4 regions of the Streptomyces sp. Qhu_M48 genome follow, and region 1 is predicted to be linked to each of the others. Evidence: riboswitches for the same ligand, from Rfam matches in the RefSeq annotation. Region 1 holds a riboswitch; each other region holds the start of a gene.
What was found. Region 1 has a riboswitch for cobalamin ahead of ACRRSS_RS14745 (energy-coupling factor ABC transporter permease). Riboswitches for the same ligand answer to the same signal wherever they lie in the genome.
Positions count from the first base shown of each region.

Region 1 (4,998 bases):
CAGGTCAGCGCCAGCACCGGCAGAAGGCACCACGAGCCGCCGATCGACGTCAAGATCATCCACCTCGGGAACGCCACCTGAACTGCGAAGACACCAGCCAAAGGCCCTTCCGCCAGAACCCCAAGGAGACACCCATGAGGATGCTCATCAACGTTCCCGAGACCGTCGTCGCCGACGCGCTGCGCGGGATGGCCGCCGCCCACCCCAAGCTCACCGTGGACGTGGAGCGGCGGGTGGTGGTGCGGCGGGACGCGCCCGTGGCGGGGAAGGTGGCGCTGGTGTCCGGCGGCGGGTCCGGGCACGAGCCGCTGCACGGCGGGTTCGTCGGACCCGGGATGCTCGCGGCGGCGTGTCCGGGAGAGGTGTTCACCTCGCCGGTGCCCGACCAGATGGTACGGGCCGCGGCCGCCGTCGACAGCGGCGCCGGGGTCCTGTTCGTGGTCAAGAACTACACCGGTGACGTCCTGAACTTCCAGATGGCGGCGGAGCTCGCCGAGGACGAGGGCGTCCGGGTCGCCAGGGTCCTGGTCGACGACGACGTCGCCGTCACGGACAGCCTGTACACGGCCGGCCGGCGCGGGACCGGCGGCACCCTCTTCGTGGAGAAGATCGCGGGCGCCGCCGCCGAGGAGGGCGCGCCGCTGGATCGAGTGGAGGCCGTCGCCCGCCGGGTCAACGAGCGCTGCCGGTCCTTCGGTGTGGCCCTGGGCGCGTGCACCACCCCCGCCAAGGGCAGCCCCACCTTCGATCTCCCGCCGGGTGAGCTGGAGTTGGGCATCGGCATCCACGGTGAGCCGGGCCGTGAGCGGCGGCCGATGATGACCTCCCACGAGATCGCGGACTTCGCCGTCGACGCCGTCGTCGACGACCTCCGTCCCACCGGCCCGGTGATCGCCCTGGTGAACGGGATGGGCGCGACCCCGCTCCTGGAGCTGTACGGCTTCACCGCGGAGGTGCAGCGCGTGCTCGGTGAGCGGCGCGTGCCGGTGGCCCGTACCCTCGTCGGGAACTACGTGACCTCGCTGGACATGGCCGGCTGCTCGGTGACCCTCTGCGAGGTGGACGAGGAGCTGCTCCGCCTGTGGGACGCGCCGGTGGAGACGCCCGCGCTGCGCTGGGGCCGGTGAGACGAGCCAGGGAAGAGGAGAGCGACATGACGGAGACCTTCGGCGCGGAGTTCCTGGTGCGCTGGCTGGCCGCGATGGCCGAGGCCGTCGACCGCGAGGCGGACCGGCTCACCGAACTCGACTCGGCCATCGGCGACGCCGACCACGGCACCAACCTCAGGCGGGGGTTCGCCGCCGTGACCGAGATCCTGGCCAAGGAGCCGCCGGCCACACCGGGCGCCGCCCTCACCACCGCCGGACGGCAGCTGATCTCCACGGTGGGGGGCGCGTCGGGACCGCTGTACGGCACGCTGCTGCGCCGGACCGGCAAGACGCTGGGCGACGACGGGCGGATCAGCCGGGCGCAGCTCGCCGAGGCGCTCTCCTCCGGCGTGTCCGCCGTGTCCCAGCTGGGCGGCGCCCAGGCGGGCGACAAGACGATGCTGGACGCGCTCGTACCGGCTGTGGAGGGGCTGCGGGTCTCGTTCGCGGCCGCCCGCACCGCCGCGGAGGAGGGCGCCCTCGCGACCGTACCCCTGCGGGCCCGCAAGGGCAGGGCCAGCTATCTGGGCGAGCGGTCGGTCGGGCACCAGGACCCGGGGGCCACGTCCTCGGCACTGCTCTTCGCGACGCTCGACGAGACCGCGCGCGCGGAGAGTTCGGGTACGTCGGGCTCGGAAGCGGAGGGCCGGGGCGCGGAGACCTCGGGTACGGAGACCGCGGGCACGTCGGGCTCGGGAGCGGAGGGGGCGGCGTGACGGGCATCGGTGGTGAGGGCGGTGTGACGGCCGTGAGGGGTGGGGGTGGCGTCGGGATCGTGCTCGTCTCGCACAGCGCGGCCGTCGCGTCGGCCGTGGCCGAGCTGGCGCGGGGGCTCGCCGGCGGCGGCGACCTGGCACCGGTCCGGCCGGCCGGCGGGACCCCGGACGGTGGTCTGGGGACGAGTTCCGAGTTGATCGCCGAGGCGGCGCGGGCCGTGGACCGGGGCGCGGGCGTGGCGATCCTGGTCGACCTCGGGAGCGCGGTGCTCACCGTGAAGGCTTTGCTCGCCGAGGGCGACGAACTGCCCGAGGGAGCCCGTCTGGTGGACGCTCCCTTCGTGGAGGGCGCGGTCGCCGCGCTCGTCACGGCGAGCGCGGGCGGGGACCTCGACGCGGTGGCGGCGGCGGCCGGGGAGGCGTACGCCTACCGCAAGGAGTGAGCGGGTGAGGCGGGGGTGGCGAGAGCCCGTGGAGCGGACACGGACGACCGCGCGCCGTGGCCGGAAGGCCGCGCCCGGTAGCGGCCGTGTTGTGATCCAGCAGGTCAACGCACTAGTGTCACAGCGCCTTGGTGTACGGGAAACCGGTGCGAAACCGGTGCGGCCCTCGCCACTGTGATCGGGAGGTCCGGCTCCACCCCCGCTGGGAACGCCCCAGGGGAAGCCACTGGACCGCGTCGGGAGACCGTCGTGGTGTGGGAAGGCGGAGTCGGACGGCATGACCGTCAGCCAGGAGACCGGCCAGGGTGCGTTGTCCATCCACGAGGTGCTGGAGAGGGTCTCCCAACCATGCATATAGCCGAGGGGTACCTACCCCCTGCGCACGCCGTCGCCTGGGGCGTCGCGGCCACGCCGTTCGTCGTCCACGGAGCCCGCGCGCTCACCCGCGAGGTGCGGTCGAACCCCGAGTCCACCCTGCTCCTGGGCGCGGCCGGCGCCTTCACCTTCGTCCTGTCGGCACTCAAGCTGCCCTCGGTGACGGGTAGTTGTTCCCATCCGACCGGTACCGGTCTGGGCGCGATCCTGTTCAGGCCGCCCATCATGGCGGTCCTGGGCACGATCACCCTGCTCTTCCAGGCCCTGCTGCTCGCCCACGGCGGGCTGACGACGCTCGGCGCGAACGTCTTCTCCATGGCGATCGTCGGTCCCTGGGCGGGGTACGGGACGTACCTGCTGGCGCGCCGGTTCGGCACTCCCCTGATGGTGGCCGTCTTCTTCGGCGCGTTCGTCGCCGACCTGTCCACGTACTGCGTCACCAGCGTGCAGCTGGCGCTCGCCTTCCCGGACCCGGGCAGCGGCATCCCCGGCGCGCTCGCGAAGTTCGGCGGGATCTTCGCCCTCACACAGATTCCGCTCGCGGTCAGCGAGGGCCTGCTCACCGTGCTCGTGATGCGGCTGCTCACGCAGTCGAGCAAGGGCGAACTGACCCGGCTCGGCGTCCTCGCCGGGCGCGGGACCGAGCGACGCGAGGAGGCGGCCGCGCGATGAGCCGGAACGCGAGGATCAACGCCCTGCTGCTGCTCGTCGTCGCCGCGCTCGCGGTGCTTCCGCTGGCGCTGGGGCTCGGGGACCACAAGGAGGAACCGTTCGCCGGGGCGGACGCGGAGGCGGAGACCGCGATCACGGAACTCCGGCCCGACTACGAGCCGTGGTTCAGTCCGCTGTACGAGCCGCCGTCCGGGGAGATCGAGTCCGCGCTCTTCGCCCTCCAGGCCGCCCTGGGCGCCGGTGTCCTGGCGTACTACTTCGGCCTGCGGCGCGGCCGCCGGCAGGGCACGGCGCTCGCGGAGGCGGCCGGGGCCGCCACCGGGCCCGGGGCCGGGTCCCCCACCGGGTCCGGGGCCGAGTCCGCCTCCGGGTCCGGGTCCGCCACCGGTGGCGGTTCGGAAACCGGTGGCGGTTCGGACGCCGGTGCCGACGCCAAGCCCACCCGTGGGCCCGGTCCCGATTCCGGGTCCAGCTCTGGACCCGGCTCCGGTCCCGGTTCCGGCTCCGGTTCCGTCGGTGGGCGGGACGCGTAGCCGCCGATGCTGCCGATCGACGCGGCGGCGCACAGCAGTCGCTGGCGCCACCGTCATCCCGCCGAGAAGGCGCTGCTCGGTTTCGGTCTGACGCTGTGCGCGGTCGGTCTGCCGCCGTGGCCGGGCGCGGTCCTCGTCGCGGCGGCCACGCTCACGGTGCTGCTCGGTCCGGCCGGTGTGCCGGGCCGGGCGCTGTGGCGGGCGTTCCGGATCCCGCTCGGGTTCTGTGTCACGGGCGCGATTCCGCTGCTCTTCGAGGTGGGCGGCGCCCGGGGGCTCGTGGCTCTCGCGCCGGACGGTCCGACGCACGCGGGCGCGTTGCTGCTGCGGACCGCCGCGGCCTCGCTCGGGGTGCTGCTCTTCGCGTTCACGACGCCGGTGTCCGACGTGCTGCCCCGGCTGGCACGGGCCGGGGTGCCGGGGCCGGTGGTGGACGTGGCGCTGGTGATGTACCGGATCATCTTCCTGCTGCTCGACGCGATGTCCAGGATCCGGCAGGCCCAGGCCGCCCGGCTCGGGCACACCACTCGGGCCGCGACCTGGCGTTCGCTGGCCGGCCTGGGTGCGACGACGTTCGTCCGGGCCTTCGACCGGGCGCAGCGCCTGCAGTCGGGGCTCGCGGGGCGCGGGTACGACGGGACGCTGCGGGTCCTGGTGCCCGCGTGTGCGCTCTCCCGCCCGTTCCTCGCGGCGACGGGCGTGCTGCTCGCCGGACTCGTCGCCCTCACCCTCGTACTGGAAAGGCTCCTTCCGTGACGTCTCCGACCCCTGTCGTGGAACTGGCGCAGGCCGGCTTCGCCTACGAGGACGGGCCCCCGGTCCTCTCCGGCGTGGACTTCACCGTCGCCGAGGGGCGGGCGGTCGCGCTGCTCGGACGCAACGGCAGCGGCAAGACGACCTTGCTGCGGCTGCTCAGCGGCGGGCTGCGGTGCGGGAGCGGCTCACTGCTCCTGGACGGCGCGGAGGTGGCGTACGACCGGAAGGGGCTGACCCGGCTCCGGACCACGGTGCAGTTGGTGGTGCAGGATCCGGACGACCAGCTGTTCGCCGCCTCGGTGGGCCAGGACGTGTCGTTCGGTCCGATGAACCTGGGGCTGCCGGAGGAGGAGGT
Region 1 covers NZ_CP195432.1:3,223,624-3,228,621, reverse strand. Annotated here, with positions in the region: gene dhaK (dihydroxyacetone kinase subunit DhaK) at 135-1,127, shown strand; gene dhaL (dihydroxyacetone kinase subunit DhaL) at 1,154-1,864, shown strand; gene ACRRSS_RS14750 (PTS-dependent dihydroxyacetone kinase phosphotransferase subunit DhaM) at 1,861-2,307, shown strand; cobalamin riboswitch at 2,420-2,626, shown strand; gene ACRRSS_RS14745 (energy-coupling factor ABC transporter permease) at 2,656-3,354, shown strand; gene ACRRSS_RS14740 (energy-coupling factor ABC transporter substrate-binding protein) at 3,351-3,887, shown strand; gene cbiQ (cobalt ECF transporter T component CbiQ) at 3,894-4,643, shown strand; gene ACRRSS_RS14730 (energy-coupling factor ABC transporter ATP-binding protein) at 4,640-4,998, shown strand, end outside.

Region 2 (4,998 bases), 1.2 Mb from region 1:
CCCATGGCGGCGGCGTCGAGGAGGTGGTCGATGAGGTGGTCGCTGAGGAGATTGACCTCGTCGACGTAGAGGATGCCCCGGTGCGCGGCGGCGAGGAGTCCCGGCTCGAAGGCCCTCACGCCGTCGGCGAGCGCCTTCTCGATGTCGAGCGCGCCGACGAGCCGGTCCTCGGAGGCGCCGACGGGCAGTTCGACCATCCGCGCGGGCCGCTCGGTGCCGGGCGCGGTCCCGTGCGGTCCGTCGGGGCAGCCGAGGTCGGGGGAGGCCGGGTCGCAGCTGAACCGGCAGCCGGCGACGACGGGAACCGCGGGCAGCAGCTCGGCGAGCGCCCGGACGGCGGTGGACTTGGCGGTCCCCTTCTCGCCCCGGACCAGCACACCGCCCACGGCGGGGCTGACGGCGTTGAGCAGCAGCGCGAGCCGCAGGTCGTCCATACCGACGACGGCGGTGAACGGATACCGGGTGCTCATCGGCAGGTCTCTCCTTCAGGTTGCTGACGTTCGAATGACGACGCGCGGCCGTCGGCGGCGGGTGAGCACCCGCGGGGGCCGGCCGCGCCCTTCTCGCTCACGGCGCTCCCGGCGGCACGAACGGCAGCCCCGCCGGAGCCCCCTCCTCGATCAGCCGCAGCAGCGCCCCCGTGTCCGCGTGCTCCTCGATCAGATCGCCCAGCCGGTCCAGCTGTTCCTCCCGCAGCGCCCCGAACGACGTGTCCGGAGCCGGTACGAACCGCCGTCCGGCCGCCGCCGCGACCTCCCGCAGGAACGCCCGCCGGAACCCGTCGCTCTCCAGGGAGCCGTGCCAGTGCGTGCCCCAGACGGACCCGACCCGGCAGCCGTCCAGGAACGGTTCCCCGCCCCGTACGTCCGCGATCCCGTGGTGGATCTCGTACCCCTCGACCCGCTCCCCGAGCGCCTCGCCGACCGGCCGGGCCAGCGTCTTCTCGCGCGCGAACCTGACGCGTACGGGCAGCAGTCCGAGCCCGTCGACGGTTCCGGCCCGCGACTCGACCTCGTCCTCGATCCGCTCGCCGAGCACCTGGAAGCCACCGCAGACGCCGAGCACCGGGCGGCCCTCGGCGGCGCGCCGGGCGAGCGCGTCGGCGAGGCCGCGTTCCCGCAGCCAGGCGAGTGCCTTGACCGTGCCGCGCGTGCCGGGCACGACGACGAGGTCCGCGTCGGCGAGCTCCTCGGGCCGGTCGACGAACCGGACGACGACGCCCGGCTCGGCGGCCAGCGCGTCGACGTCCGTGAAGTTGGACATGAGGGGTACGGCGCAGACGGCGACCCGCAGCACGTCCGCGCCGACCGGCGGCGCCACGACCGACTCGCGGACGGTGCCGCGCAGCGAGACCCGGAGGCCGTCCTCCTCGTCGATGCCGAGCCCGTGGGCGTACGGCAGGACGCCGAAGGTCCGCCGCCCGGTGAGGTCGTACAGCATGTCGAGCCCGGGTTCGAGCAGGGTCACGTCGCCCCGGAACTTGTTCACGAGGTATCCGGCGATCAGCTCCTGGTCCTCGGGCGCGAGCAGCGCCGTCGTCCCGAAGAACTGGGCGAAGACCCCGCCCCGGTCGATGTCCCCGACCACGACCACGGGCAGCCGCGCGGCCCGCGCTATGCCCATGTTCACGATGTCGGTGCGCCGCAGGTTGATCTCGGCCGGGCTGCCGGCCCCTTCGCAGATCACCGCGTCGTACGTGCTCCGCAGCTCCTCCAGGCAGGCCAGGACCGGCTCGAACAGCTCCTTCTGGCGCCCTCCGTGGTAGCCGCGAGCGCTGAGTTCACCGACCGGCCTGCCCATCAGGACGACCTGGCTGGAGCGGTCGCTGCCCGGCTTGAGCAGCACCGGGTTCATCAGCGCGGTCGGCTCGACGCGGGCGGCCTGCGCCTGCATGGCCTGGGCCCGCCCGATCTCGGCGCCCTCGCGGGTGACGAAGGAGTTGAGGGACATGTTCTGTCCCTTGAAGGGCGCGACCTTGACGCCCTGCCGGACCAGCCACCGGCAGATGCCGGCCGTGACGACGCTCTTGCCCGCGTCGGAGGTGGTCCCGGCGACGAGCAGCCCTCCGCCCCTCATGCGTTCCTCCGCTTCCGGGCCGCCAGGGCACCGATGATGATGCGGCCGCCCACACAGGCGACCAGGGTCAGCGCGGTCACCCGGCGCGAGAGGCCGACCGCCCGGTCGATGTCCGCGATCTCGACGGGCCGCCCCGCCCCGTTGAGCACCGGCCGGTGCTCGACCCGGCCGCCGTACGCCAGGGTCCCCCCGAGCCGTACGCCGAGGGCCCCCGCGAAGGAGGCCTCGACGGGGCCCGCGTTGGGGCTGGGGTGCTTCGCCGCGTCCGCGCGCCAGGCCCGTACGGCCCCGCGGGGGTTCCCGCCCGCGACGGTCGCGAGCGCGGCCGTCAGCCGGGCCCCGGGCCAGCCGGCCACGTCGTCGAGCCGGGCCGAGGCCCAGCCGAATCGGCGGTGGCGCGGCGACCTGTGGCCGACCATCGCGTCGAGGGTGTTGACGGCCCGGAAGCCGAGCAGGCCCGGTACGCCCGCGACCGCGCCCCAGAAGAGGGCGCCGACCACGGCGTCGGAGGTGTTCTCGGCGACCGATTCGACGACCGCGCGGGCCATCGCCGGTCCGTCGAGGGAGTGCGGGTCGCGGCCGCAGAGGTGCGGCAGCCGTTCCCGGGCCACCTCCAGGTCGCCGGCGGCCAGCGCCCCGCCGATCGCGCGTGCCTCCCGGCCCAGGGTCGTACCGCCGACGACGGCCCAGACGGAGGCCGCGGTGAGGGCCGCGGCGGCGGCCGGGCGGTTCCGCACGGCCCGTGCGGCGAGCGCGCCCAGGGCGACGGTGGAGCCGGCGCAGACGGCGGTGTGCAGGGCGCCCCAGCCGCGGTGGTCGTGGTGGAGGCGTTCCTCGACGGCGGCGGCGGCCCGGCCGAACACGGCGACGGGGTGTCCGCGCCGGGGGTCGCCGACGAGCAGGTCGACGGCGAGGCCCGCGGCCGCGCCGTACGCGAACACACCGGTGGTACTGCTGCGGCCGGGCATGGCGCTCTGTCCTCACTCAGGGTCCGCGCCCTGGATCGACGTGACCGGCGGCGAGAGTTCCTGACTCCCGGACCCTGGGGATCCGGTCACAGTGGCGGGACCGCGCCGGATTCGCACCGGACTTCCTCTTCTGCCGCCGTAATGGCCTCGGCAGTCCACCACGCCCCGAGAAGGGGCGTCAACTCACCCTTGACCTGCGGCGGCGCACTGTGCGGAGCACCACAGAGAGGGCGGTGGACAGACGACGGCCGGGCGGCCCGCACCGAGAGTGCGGGCCGCCCGGCCGGTGGAGCGGGGACCGTCAGGCGACGATCAGGTAGATGCCGTAGGCCACGGCCGCGAGGCAGAGGCCGAAGCAGGCGTAGGCGCCGGTGCGGGCCAGGGCGGCGGAGTCACCGCGGGCGGCGGCCTCCTCCTGCTTGCCGAGGCCGACGATCCCGAGGGTGAAGAGGCCCACGAGGGCGACGGTCGCCACGAGGCTGACTCCGAAGACGGAGCCGAGGGCTGCCCAGTCGATCTTCATGTCGTTCGTTCCTTACACCGTTGCGGCGGGGGCCGGGGGAGCGGCCGGGTCCGTGGGGACCGGCGCCGGGATGGTGGTCTTGAGGTCCTCGTCCGCGACGGCGGCGACGGAACCGGCGGCCGGCGGCGGGGTGACGGCCGCGATGGCGGTGGTCACCACACCCGCGGGCTCGGCGTCGAGGTCGTCGTCGGTGACGTTGTTGTGGTCGACCGGCTTGCGGCGGGAGAGCGACCAGATGACGGCGGAGCCGACGACCAGCAGCACCGCGACGGCGGCGATGCCCCAGGGGCCCTGCTTGGTGAGGAACTCGGCGCCTGCGCCGACCAGACCCGCGGCGGGCAGGGTCAGACCCCAGGCGACGAACATCCGGGTGGCGGTCGACCAGCGGACGACACCGCCCTTGCGGCCGAGGCCGGCGCCCATCACGGCACCCGAGCAGGACTGGGTGGTGGAGAGCGAGAAGCCCAGGTGCGAGGAGGCCAGGATGACCGTCGCGGCGCTGGTCTGGGCGGCGAAGCCCTGCTGCGGCTGGAGGTCGGTGAGGCCCTTGCCCATGGTGCGGATGATGCGCCAGCCACCGAGGTAGGTGCCGAGGGCGATGGCGACACCGGCGGAGACGATGACCCACATCGGAGGGTTCGAGCCGGGGGCGACGACACCCTGGGTGACCAGGGCGAGGGTGATGATGCCCATCGTCTTCTGGGCGTCGTTGGTGCCGTGGGCGAGGGAGACGAGACCGGCGGAGGCGATCTGGCCGGCCCGGTAGCCCTTGGCCGTGGCCTTCGCCTCGGGGTTGGCCTTGATCTTGTACGTCAGCCTGGTGGCGGCCATCGCGGCGAGGCCGGCGACGAGGGGCGCGGCGATGGCCGGGATGAGGACCTTGGTGACGATGGTGGGGCCGTTCACGGCCGACCAGCCGGCCGACATGACCGCGGCGCCGATGAGGCCGCCGAAGAGGGCGTGGGAGGAGCTGGACGGCAGCCCCAGCAGCCAGGTCAGCAGGTTCCACAGGATGGCGCCGACCAGCGCGGCGAAGATCACCTCTGTGCGGATGCCCTCCTCGTTGATGATCCCGCCGGAGATCGTCTTGGCGACCTCCACGGACAGGAACGCGCCGACGAGGTTCAGCACGGCGGACATGGCCACCGCCGTCTTCGGCTTGAGGGCACCGGTCGAGATGGTCGTGGCCATCGCGTTGGCGGTGTCGTGGAAACCGTTCGTGAAATCGAACACGAGAGCTGTCACGACCACAATGGCGAGCAGCAGCGTGATGTGTTCCATTTACCCAGGCAATCGTTTGACGTCAGTGGCGAGCCGAACGTAGGCAACCTGAGTGAACGGAAGGTGAACTGGGTCGGGCGGCGTGGTGTCCCTATCCGGTGTCAAGGCATTCCGCTTAACCCCCGGACGAGCCGGGTGTCCACGATGCGG
Region 2 covers NZ_CP195432.1:2,049,896-2,054,893, forward strand. Annotated here, with positions in the region: gene ACRRSS_RS09540 (putative cobaltochelatase) at 1-470, opposite strand, end outside; gene ACRRSS_RS09545 (cobyric acid synthase) at 568-2,076, opposite strand; gene ACRRSS_RS09550 (cobalamin biosynthesis protein) at 2,073-3,044, opposite strand; cobalamin riboswitch at 3,077-3,219, opposite strand; gene ACRRSS_RS09555 (hypothetical protein) at 3,346-3,567, opposite strand; gene ACRRSS_RS09560 (anion permease) at 3,580-4,848, opposite strand.
Region 2: it holds a riboswitch for cobalamin, as region 1 does, so the genes downstream of both, ACRRSS_RS09550 (cobalamin biosynthesis protein) here and ACRRSS_RS14745 (energy-coupling factor ABC transporter permease) in region 1, are expected to answer to the same signal.

Region 3 (4,998 bases), 3.4 Mb from region 1:
TGGTGCTCTTCGACCGGCTGTGGGACGGCGGCACCCCGTTCGGCGAGGCCCCGCGCCGGGACGAGCACGCCCTCTCCCCGCAGGAGCGGGAGTTGCTCATGCTGCTCGGCATCGGCTGCACGGACGACATCGCCGCCCGGAGGCTCGGCGTCTCCCTGCGGACCGTGCGCCGGATGAGCTCGGAGCTGATGAACCGGCTCGGCGCGCGCAGCCGTTTCGAGGCGGGGGTGCGGGCCGCCAAGGAGGGCTGGCTCTGAGCGGCGCCCGCCCTCGCGCCCCGCCTTGGAGGGCTGGCCCTGAGCGGCGTCCGCCCTCGTGCCCCGCCCTCTCCACCACCGCTCCACCACCCCTCCATCGGCCCTCCACGGGCGGTCCCGACCATCGCGCGACCACCGCCCGGCCATCGCCCGACCACCGCGCCGCCCCTGGACCGCCGCAGCTGGGGCGGAGTCCCATCCGTTATACGGACGGGGGTTCCGTGGAGCCCACGCGTCCCCTAGATTTCCCCACCATTACCGAGGTGATCAGTAAGGGGACGGGAATCGCCATGTCAGAAGCGACACAAGGGAAACAACCCACCATCACACCCCTGAGGGTGGTGATCGCGCTCTGTCTGTTCGCGCCGTTCGTGGCGATGCTCTGGGTGAGCTCGTACGCGAAGACCGAACCGCTCTTCGCGGGCATCCCGTTCTTCTACTGGTACCAGATGCTCTGGGTGCTGATCTCGACCGTGCTCACCATGGTCGCGTACAAGCTGTGGCAGCTGGACCAGCGCGGCCGCAAGGGAGGTGACGCGCGATGAAGGACGGCGTGAACGGCGTCGCGCTCGCCGTGTTCATCTTCTTCTTCCTGGCCGTCACGGTCATGGGATTCCTCGCCTCGCGCTGGCGCAGGGCCGAGAACGAGAACAGCCTGGACGAATGGGGCCTGGGCGGCCGGTCGTTCGGCACCTGGGTGACCTGGTTCCTGCTCGGCGGAGACCTCTACACCGCGTACACCTTCGTCGCCGTCCCGGCGGCCATCTACGCGGCGGGCGCGGCCGGCTTCTTCGCCGTGCCGTACACGATCCTCGTGTACCCGCTGATCTTCACCTTCCTGCCGCGCCTCTGGTCGGTCTCCCACAAGCACGGATACGTCACCACCTCGGACTTCGTGCGCGGCCGGTTCGGCTCCAAGGGCCTCTCCCTCGCGGTGGCGGTCACCGGCATCCTCGCCACCATGCCGTACATCGCGCTCCAGCTCGTCGGCATCCAGGCCGTCCTGGACGTGATGGGCGTCGGCGGCGGCGAGACCACCCACTGGTTCATCAAGGACCTTCCGCTGCTCATCGCCTTCGGTGTCCTCGCGGCGTACACGTACTCCTCGGGTCTGCGCGCCCCGGCGCTCATCGCCTTCGTCAAGGACACCCTGATCTACATCGTCATCGCGGTGGCGATCATCTACATCCCGATCAAGCTCGGCGGCTTCGACGAGATCTTCGCCAAGGCGGGCGAGGCGTACGCGCAGACCAACCCGGCGACCGACAAGCCGCGCGGCGCGCTCGTCCCCGGCGAGGCCGGCCAGTGGACGTACGCGACGCTGGCGCTCGGCTCGGCGCTCGCGCTCTTCATGTACCCGCACTCCATCACTGCGACGCTGTCGTCCCGGAGCCGTGAGGTCATCCGCCGCAACACCACGATCCTGCCGCTGTACTCGCTGATGCTGGGCCTGCTCGCGCTCCTCGGCTTCATGGCGATCGCCGCCGGCATCCAGGTGAAGAACGGCCAGCTCGCCATCCCGCAGCTCTTCGAGACGATGTTCCCGGACTGGTTCGCGGGCGTGGCCTTCGCCGCGATCGGCATCGGCGCACTCGTCCCGGCCGCGATCATGTCGATCGCCGCGGCCAACCTCTTCACCCGCAACATCTACAAGGACTTCATCAAACCGGACGCGACCCCGGCCCAGGAGACCAAGGTCTCCAAGCTGGTCTCGCTCCTGGTGAAGGTCGGCGCGCTCGCCTTCGTCCTCACCATGGACAAGACGGTCGCGATCAACTTCCAGTTGCTCGGCGGCATCTGGATCCTGCAGACCTTCCCGGCCCTCGTCGGCGGTCTCTTCACCCGCTGGTTCCACCGCTGGGCGCTGCTCGCCGGCTGGGCCGTCGGCATGCTCTACGGCACGGTCGCCGCGTACGGGGTGGCCAGCCCGACCCAGAAGCACTTCGGCGGCTCCTCGGCCGAGATCCCGGGCATCGGCGAGATCGGCTACATCGGTCTCACCGCCTTCGTCCTCAACCTGGTCGTCACGGTCGTCCTCACCTTCGTCCTCAAGGCCGTCAAGGCCCCCGAGGGCATCGACGAGACCTCCCCGGAGGACTACACGGCCGACGCCGGCGACGCCGGGGTCAGCACGAAGCTCCCGAAGCTCGGCGCCGAGACCCACTGACCCGACGGCCGGAAACGGCCGCCGGACCCGCGATAGGCCGCCCCGTCTCCTCCCGGAGGCGGGGCGGCCTTCGCCGTCCCCCGGCGAGAACGCGGACCGGGGACCGCTTCCGGCCCGGGGGTTCCGGCGACCCGGGTGGGGCCGGTGGCTGACAGGAGGCGGCCGTCCCCAGGCACACTGCCCTCATGGACTTCACCATCAGGGCGGTACGGCCCGAGGAGTACGAGGCGCTCGGCGAACTCACCGCGGGGACCTATCTGAACGACGGGCTGTTGAAGTACGGGGCCGAGGACTCGTACCTGAACGTGCTGCGGGACACCGCGCGGCGGGCCCGCGAGAGCGAGATCCTCGTCGCCGAGGACGGTGACGGGCTGCTCCTCGGCGGCGTGACCTTCGCCACCGGCGACACCCCGTGGGCGGACATCGCCGTCGCCGGCGAGGCCGAGTTCCGCATGCTCGTCGTCGCCCGCGAGGCCCGCGGCCGAGGCGTCGGAGAGGCCCTTGTGAGGGCCTGTGTCGAGCGCGCCCGGGCGCTTCCCGGCTGTGCCCGCCTGGTGCTCTCCACGGACGCCTCGATGGTCTCGGCGCACCGCGTATACGAACGTCTGGGCTTCGTCCGCACCCCGCACCGGGACTGGGAACCGATCCCCGACCACTCTCTGCGCACCTACGCCCTGGAGTTCTAAGTCCACGGCGCGACACAACATGTGGGGGGTTCCGCAAGCGACGCCCCCCACATGTATGCTCGACCTCGCTGTCGACGCAGGGGAATCCGGCGCGAATCCGGAACTGTCCCGCAACGGTGTGCTTCGTGCGGTTTCGTACGGGGTGAGTCCGAAGACCTGCCGCCAGCGCACCCGGTCCGTCCGTTTCGGGTGCCAATGACTTCCGGGCCCCGCGGAGTGGGCCGGTGGACACAGCGCGTCCGGCGTCCGGACCCCCGCGTGCCCGCCTCCCCCCGCCGCGGCCCCGAGCCGAGCGAGGGAGAGCCCCCACGTGACCATCGCGCCCGCCGATCCGGCTTCGGCCGAGGCTTCCGCGGTCGAGAGCGACGGCCCCGGGACCGTGCTGCTGCGGACCCTGACCGACCTCACCGCCGATCTCCCCGACACCGACCCCGGCAAGGTCGCCGCCGCCGCGCTCCGCGGCCGCAGCGCCTCGTCGGACGAGGCGGAACTGCGCGAGCTGGCCACCGAGGCCGCCGCCGGCCTGATCGCCGACGACCCGGCGTACTCCCGGCTCGCCGCCCGGCTCCTGACCATCACCATCGCCGACGAGGCCGCGAGCCAGGGCTCGTTCTCCTTCTCCGCCTCCGTCGCCGTCGGCCACCACGAGGGCCTGATCGCCGACCGCACCGCCGCGTTCGTGACGCTGCACGCGGACCGCCTCGACGCGACGATCGACGCGGCCGGCGACGACCGCTTCGGCTACTTCGGTCTGCGCACCCTCTACTCGCGCTACCTGCTGCGCCACCCGATCACCCGCAAGGTGATCGAGACCCCGCAGCACTTCATGCTGCGCGTGGCCTGCGGGCTCGCCGAGGACGACAGCGTCCGCGCGCTCGACGAGGTCGCCGCGCTGTACGGCCTGATGAGCCGGCTCGACTACCTGCCGTCCTCCCCCACGCTGTTCAACTCCGGCACCCGCCACCCGCAGATGTCCTCCTGCTACCTCCTGGACTCCCCGCAGGACGAGCTGGACTCCATCTACGACCGCTACCACCAGGTGGCGCGGCTCTCGAAGCACGCGGGCGGCATCGGCCTCTCGTACTCCCGCATCCGCGCCCGCGGTTCGCTGATCCGCGGCACCAACGGCCACTCCAACGGCATCGTGCCGTTCCTGAAGACCCTCGACGCCTCCGTCGCCGCGGTCAACCAGGGCGGCCGCCGCAAGGGCGCCGCCGCCGTCTACCTGGAGACCTGGCACGCGGACATCGAGGAGTTCCTGGAGCTCCGCGACAACACCGGCGAGGACCAGCGCCGTACGCACAACCTGAACCTGGCGCACTGGATCCCGGACGAGTTCATGCGCCGCGTCAACGCGGACGCCGAGTGGTCGCTGTTCTCCCCGGCGGACGTGCCCGAGCTGGTCGACCTGTGGGGCGACGCGTTCGACGCCGCCTACCGCAAGGCCGAGGAGGCGGGCCTCGCCCGCAAGACGATGCCGGCCCGCGACCTGTACGGCCGGATGATGCGGACCCTGGCCCAGACCGGCAACGGCTGGATGACCTTCAAGGACGCCTCGAACCGGACGGCCAACCAGACCGCCGAGCCCGGCCACACCGTCCACTCCTCGAACCTCTGCACGGAGATCCTGGAGGTCACCGACGACGGCGAGACCGCGGTCTGCAACCTGGGCTCGGTCAACCTCGGCGCCTTCGTGGTCGGTTCGGACATCGACTGGGAGCGGCTCGACGCCACCGTGCGCACGGCCGTCACCTTCCTCGACCGCGTCGTCGACATCAACTTCTACCCGACCGAGCAGGCGGGCAACTCCAACGCCCGCTGGCGGCCGGTGGGCCTGGGCGCGATGGGCCTCCAGGACGTCTTCTTCCAGCTGAAGCTGCCGTTCGAC
Region 3 covers NZ_CP195432.1:6,640,506-6,645,503, forward strand. Annotated here, with positions in the region: gene ACRRSS_RS29645 (LuxR C-terminal-related transcriptional regulator) at 1-257, shown strand, start outside; gene ACRRSS_RS29650 (DUF3311 domain-containing protein) at 548-802, shown strand; gene mctP (monocarboxylate uptake permease MctP) at 799-2,424, shown strand; gene ACRRSS_RS29660 (GNAT family N-acetyltransferase) at 2,610-3,110, shown strand; cobalamin riboswitch at 3,162-3,288, shown strand; gene ACRRSS_RS29665 (ribonucleoside-diphosphate reductase subunit alpha) at 3,421-4,998, shown strand, end outside.
Region 3: it holds a riboswitch for cobalamin, as region 1 does, so the genes downstream of both, ACRRSS_RS29665 (ribonucleoside-diphosphate reductase subunit alpha) here and ACRRSS_RS14745 (energy-coupling factor ABC transporter permease) in region 1, are expected to answer to the same signal.

Region 4 (4,998 bases), 4.8 Mb from region 1:
TCGTTCAGGGCGCCCCGGTAGCCGCCGGGGTGGTCCGTGGTCTCCACCGTGAGCGGGTACATCAGCCGCTCCTCGATGTGGTCCTCGCGGAGGTGCTCGGCGGCGATGGAGCGGGCGATGGAGCGGCCGTGGCGGGCCGAGTGGTACGCGACGACGTCGGCGGCGGCGATGGCCTTCACGGCGGCCACCGTCATCAGGTCCGGGTCGCCGGGGCCGAGCCCGACCCCGTACAGCCTGCCCTTGGCCGGGTTCTCGCTCTGCGGGGTGCTCATGCCTGGATCTCCGCTTCGTGGGCGATCGCGTTGATCGCGGCGGCCGTCATCGCGCTGCCGCCGCGCCGGCCCCGTACGACGAGGTAGTCGAGGCCGAGGTCCTGGGCGGCCAGGGCGTCCTTGGACTCGGCGGCGCCGATGAAGCCGACCGGTATGCCGAGGACGGCGGCCGGGCGGGGCCCGCCCTTCGCGACCATCTCCAGGAGGTGGAAGAGGGCGGTGGGCGCGTTGCCGATGGCGACGACGGAGCCTTCGAGGCGGTCCCGCCACAGTTCGAGGGCGGCGGCGGAGCGGGTGGTGCCCAGCTCGGCGGCGAGGCCCGGCACCGACGGGTCGGAGAGCGCGCAGATCACCTCGTTGTCGGCGGGCAGCCGCTTGCGGGTGACACCGCTGGCGACCATCTGCGCGTCGCAGAGGATCGGCGCACCGGCCCGGAGGGCGGCGCGGGCGCTCGCGACGACCCCGGGGGAGTACGCGATGTCCTGGACGAGGTCGGTCATGCCGCAGGCGTGGATCATCCGGACCGCCACCTGGGCGATGTCGGCGGGCAGGCCCGCCAGATCCGCCTCGGCGCGGATCGTGGCAAAGGAACGGCGGTAGATCTCCGCCCCGTCCTTCTCGTAGTCGAACATCGTGGTGCTCTCGCTCATCTCGTGGGTGTCGTGTGGGCTGACGGGGCGCGAGCCGCCGCGACCGCTTCGGCCAGGGAGGTACGGGGGACGGGGACGCCGTCCACCAGGTAGGTGTCGGCGCCGGTGGCGACGGCGCCGGCCCAGACGCCGTGCGGGTGTCCGCAGCGCCGCTCGCACCCGGAGTAGTGGAAGGCCAGGAGCCCCGCCGGGGCGCGGGCGGCGTCGGCGCGCACGTCGGCGAGGGACTTGGCGCAGCCGGGCAGCCCGGTGCAGGCGGTGACGCCGACGCCGGGTGCGTCGGGCCGGGTGATCAGCCCGTGGGCCGCGAGTCCGGGCAGCCGGTCGTGGTCCGCTCCGACGACGACCGCTCCGCGCCAGGGCGTGAACCGGATTTCGTCGGCGGGCAGCAGGGCCCGCAGCTGGGCGGCGGTCAGCCGGCCGAGCGGCGCGAGGACGTGCAGGGCGCGGACGCCGAGCGGCCCGGGCGCGAGGGGCGGGGCCTGGGGCAGCGGCGGTACGGGGACGGGTCCGGCGCCGGGGTGGCCGGGATCGCCGAGCCCGGTGGGTCCGCCGGGTCCGACGAGCCCGCCGAGGTCCGGGTGGTGGCCCTCGGGCAGCTCCCGGACCCGCCAGGCCCCCGTTCCGGCGGTTTCGGCGGCGGTGAGGAAGGCGCGGGCGGCGGCGAGCGCGGCGGCGGGGGCGTCGGCGGCGCGGACCCTGAGGCACTGGGAGCCGACCCGGAGCAGGGCCGTGCCGCCCTCTTCTGCGACCAAGGTCACATCGCCGCCGAGGCCGGCCACATCGCCCCGGCCGTCGTCGAGGACGAAGAGGAACCGGCCGGAGAGCGCCGCCGCCCAGGGCGCGGAACACAGCAGGTCGTCGAGAGCACGGGCCCACAACTGCACGTCGGCGGCGCCGAGTCCGTCCAGGCCCGCGGCCGGGGAGGCCACGATGTTGCGGACGCGCTCGTGCGCGGGGGAGGGCAGCAGGCCCGCCCCGGAGAGGAGTGCGGCCAGCTCCGCCCCGCAGTCGTCCGCGAGGCCGCGCAGCTCCGCGTTGCCGCGCGAGGTGACGCTGAGCCGTCCGTCGCCGAGACTCTCCGCCGCAGCCGCCAGGACCTCGACCTGACGCGACGTCAAACGACCTGCGGGCAGGCGGAGTCGGGCGAGGCGGCCGTCGTCGGCGGAGTGCAGGCGCAGCGCCCCGGGACACGCGTCGCCACGGTCCCGAATGCGAGGTTCGCCCGGGTCGGGTGTCGGGGGCGGGGTCGGCGGCATGGCGGCGAGCATACCGACGGGGAACCGGGCACCCACCGGGTGTGATCCGGCCGACTCCGCGCCCCGGCCCGGCCCGGAGGACGATCCGGCGGGCAGCGTGGTCCGGCGGACCCTCCCGCTCGCCCCGGCCCGGAGGACGATCCGGCGGGCAGTGTGATCCGGCCGACCCTCCCGCCCGCCCCGGCCCGCCGACCTCACGATCTACTATGCAGACGGCATGGGGTCCCAGGACCCCGGGGAGGAAGCCCGGTGAGAATCCGGCGCGGTCCCGCCACTGTGAGCCGGCCCGGGCCGCGCGTTCGCGCGATCCCGGACCGGTGAGTCAGGAACTCCCGCCATCCATACGACCACCCGGGGCGCGGACAACCCCGAGGAAGGCCTGCGCTCGCCATGCTTCTGCTGCTGTCGCACTCCGACACCGACCTGCTCAGCGCCCGCGCGGCCGGCGGCCCGGTGGAGTACCGCTTCGCCAACCCCGCCCGTCTCCCCCTCGCCGAACTGCCCGGCCTCCTCGACGACGCCGAACTCGTCGTCGTCCGTCTCCTCGGCGGCCTCCGCTCCTGGGAGGACGGCCTCGAAGCGGTCCGCGCCGCCGGAAAGCCCGTGGTCGTCCTCAGCGGCGAACAGGCCCCCGACGCGCAGCTGATGGAGGCGTCCACCGTCCCCATCGGCGTCGCCACCGAGGCACACGCCTACCTCGCGCACGGCGGCCCCGGGAACCTGGAGCAGCTGGCCCGCTTCCTCTCCGACACCGCCCTCCTCACCGGCCACGGCTTCGAGCCCCCGGCCGCCGCCCCCACCTGGGGCCCCCTGGAGCGCGCCGCCCGCACGACGACCGGCCCGACCGTCGCCGTGCTCTACTACCGCGCCCACCACATGAGCGGGAACACCGGCTTCGTCGACGCCCTCTGCGCGGCGATCGAGGACGCCGGGGCGCAGCCGCTCCCGCTGTACGTGGCGTCCCTGCGCGCCCCCGAGCCGGAGCTGCTCGACCGCCTGCGCACCGCCGACGCGATCGTCACCACCGTCCTCGCCGCGGGCGGCACCAAGCCCGCCGAGGCGCAGGCCGGCGGCGACGAGGAGGCCTGGGACGCGGGCGCGCTCGCCGCGCTCGACGTGCCCATCCTCCAGGCGCTCTGCCTGACCGGCTCGCGCGCCGCCTGGGAGGAGAACGACGAGGGCCTCTCCCCGCTGGACGCCGCCAGCCAGGTCGCCGTGCCGGAGTTCGACGGCCGCCTGATCACCGTCCCCTTCTCCTTCAAGGAGATCGACGAGGACGGCCTGCCCGCGTACGTCGCCGACGCCGAGCGCGCGGCCCGGGTCGCCGGGATCGCCGTACGGCACGCCCGCCTCCGACACATCCCGAACGCCGAGAAGAAGCTGGCGCTCGTCCTCTCCGCGTACCCCACGAAGCACTCCCGCATCGGCAACGCCGTCGGCCTCGACACCCCCGCCTCCGCCGTCTCCCTCCTCCGCCGCCTCCGCGCGGAGGGGTACGACTTCGGGCCCGTCGAGGAGCTGCCCGGACTGGTCTCCGGCGACGGCGACGAGCTGATCTACGCCCTCATCGAGGCCGGCGGGCACGACCAGGACTGGCTCACCGAGGAGCAGCTCGCCCGCAACCCGGTCCGCGTCCCGGCGGCCGACTACAAGCGCTGGTACGCGACCCTGCCCGAGGAGCTCCGCACCCACGTCGAGGAGCACTGGGGCCCGGCGCCCGGCGAGATGTTCCTCGACCGCTCCCGTACCGCCGAGGGCGACCCAGAAGGCGACATCGTCCTCGCGGCCCTCCGCCGCGGGAACCTCCTGATCCTCATCCAGCCGCCGCGCGGCTTCGGCGAGAACCCGATCGCGATCTACCACGACCCCGATCTCCCGCCGTCCCACCACTACCTCGCCGCCTACCGCTGGATCGCCGCCCGCGCCGAGGACGGCGGCTTCGGCGCCGACGCCATGGTCCACCTGGGCAAGCACGGCAACCTGGAGTGGCTGCCCGGCAAGAACGCCGGCCTGTCCGCCTCCTGCGGCCCCGACGCGGCCCTCGGCGACATCCCGCTGATCTACCCGTTCCTCGTCAACGACCCGGGCGAGGGCACGCAGGCCAAGCGGCGCGTCCACGCGACCCTCGTCGACCACCTCGTGCCGCCCATGGCCCGCGCCGACTCCTACGGCGACATCGCGCGCCTGGAGCAGCTCCTCGACGAGTACGCGCAGATCTCCTCCATGGACCCGGCGAAGCTGCCCGCGATCCGCGCCCAGATCTGGACGCTGATCCAGGCCGCCAAGCTCGACCACGACCTCGGTCTCCAGCAGCGCCCGGAGGACGACGGCTTCGACGACTTCCTGCTGCACGTCGACGGCTGGCTGTGCGAGGTCAAGGACGCCCAGATCCGTGACGGTCTGCACGTCCTCGGCGGCGCCCCGGAGGGCGAGGCCCGGGTCAACCTGGTCCTCTCCATCCTGCGCGCCCGCCAGATCTGGGGCGGCACGCAGGCGCTCCCCGGTCTGCGCGAGGCCCTCGGTCTCGACGAGTCGGCCGCCACCCGCACCACCGCCGACGAGGCGGAGGCGAAGGCCCGCGAGCTGGTCGAGGCGATGGAGGCGGCGGAGTGGTCCGTGGACGCCGTCGCGACCGTGGCCGCCGCGTACGGCCCCGACGTACACGCCGTCCTGCGGTTCGCCTGCGAGCAGGTCGTGCCGCGGCTGGCCGCCACCACCGACGAGCTGACGCACGCCGTGCACGCCCTGAACGGCGGCTTCGTCCCGGCCGGCCCGTCCGGTTCGCCGCTGCGCGGCCTCGTCAACGTCCTGCCGACC
Region 4 covers NZ_CP195432.1:8,017,402-8,022,399, forward strand. Annotated here, with positions in the region: gene ACRRSS_RS36190 (precorrin-2 C(20)-methyltransferase) at 1-272, opposite strand, end outside; gene ACRRSS_RS36195 (precorrin-8X methylmutase) at 269-922, opposite strand; gene ACRRSS_RS36200 (cobalamin biosynthesis protein CobG) at 919-2,181, opposite strand; cobalamin riboswitch at 2,381-2,532, shown strand; gene cobN (cobaltochelatase subunit CobN) at 2,572-4,998, shown strand, end outside.
Region 4: it holds a riboswitch for cobalamin, as region 1 does, so the genes downstream of both, cobN (cobaltochelatase subunit CobN) here and ACRRSS_RS14745 (energy-coupling factor ABC transporter permease) in region 1, are expected to answer to the same signal.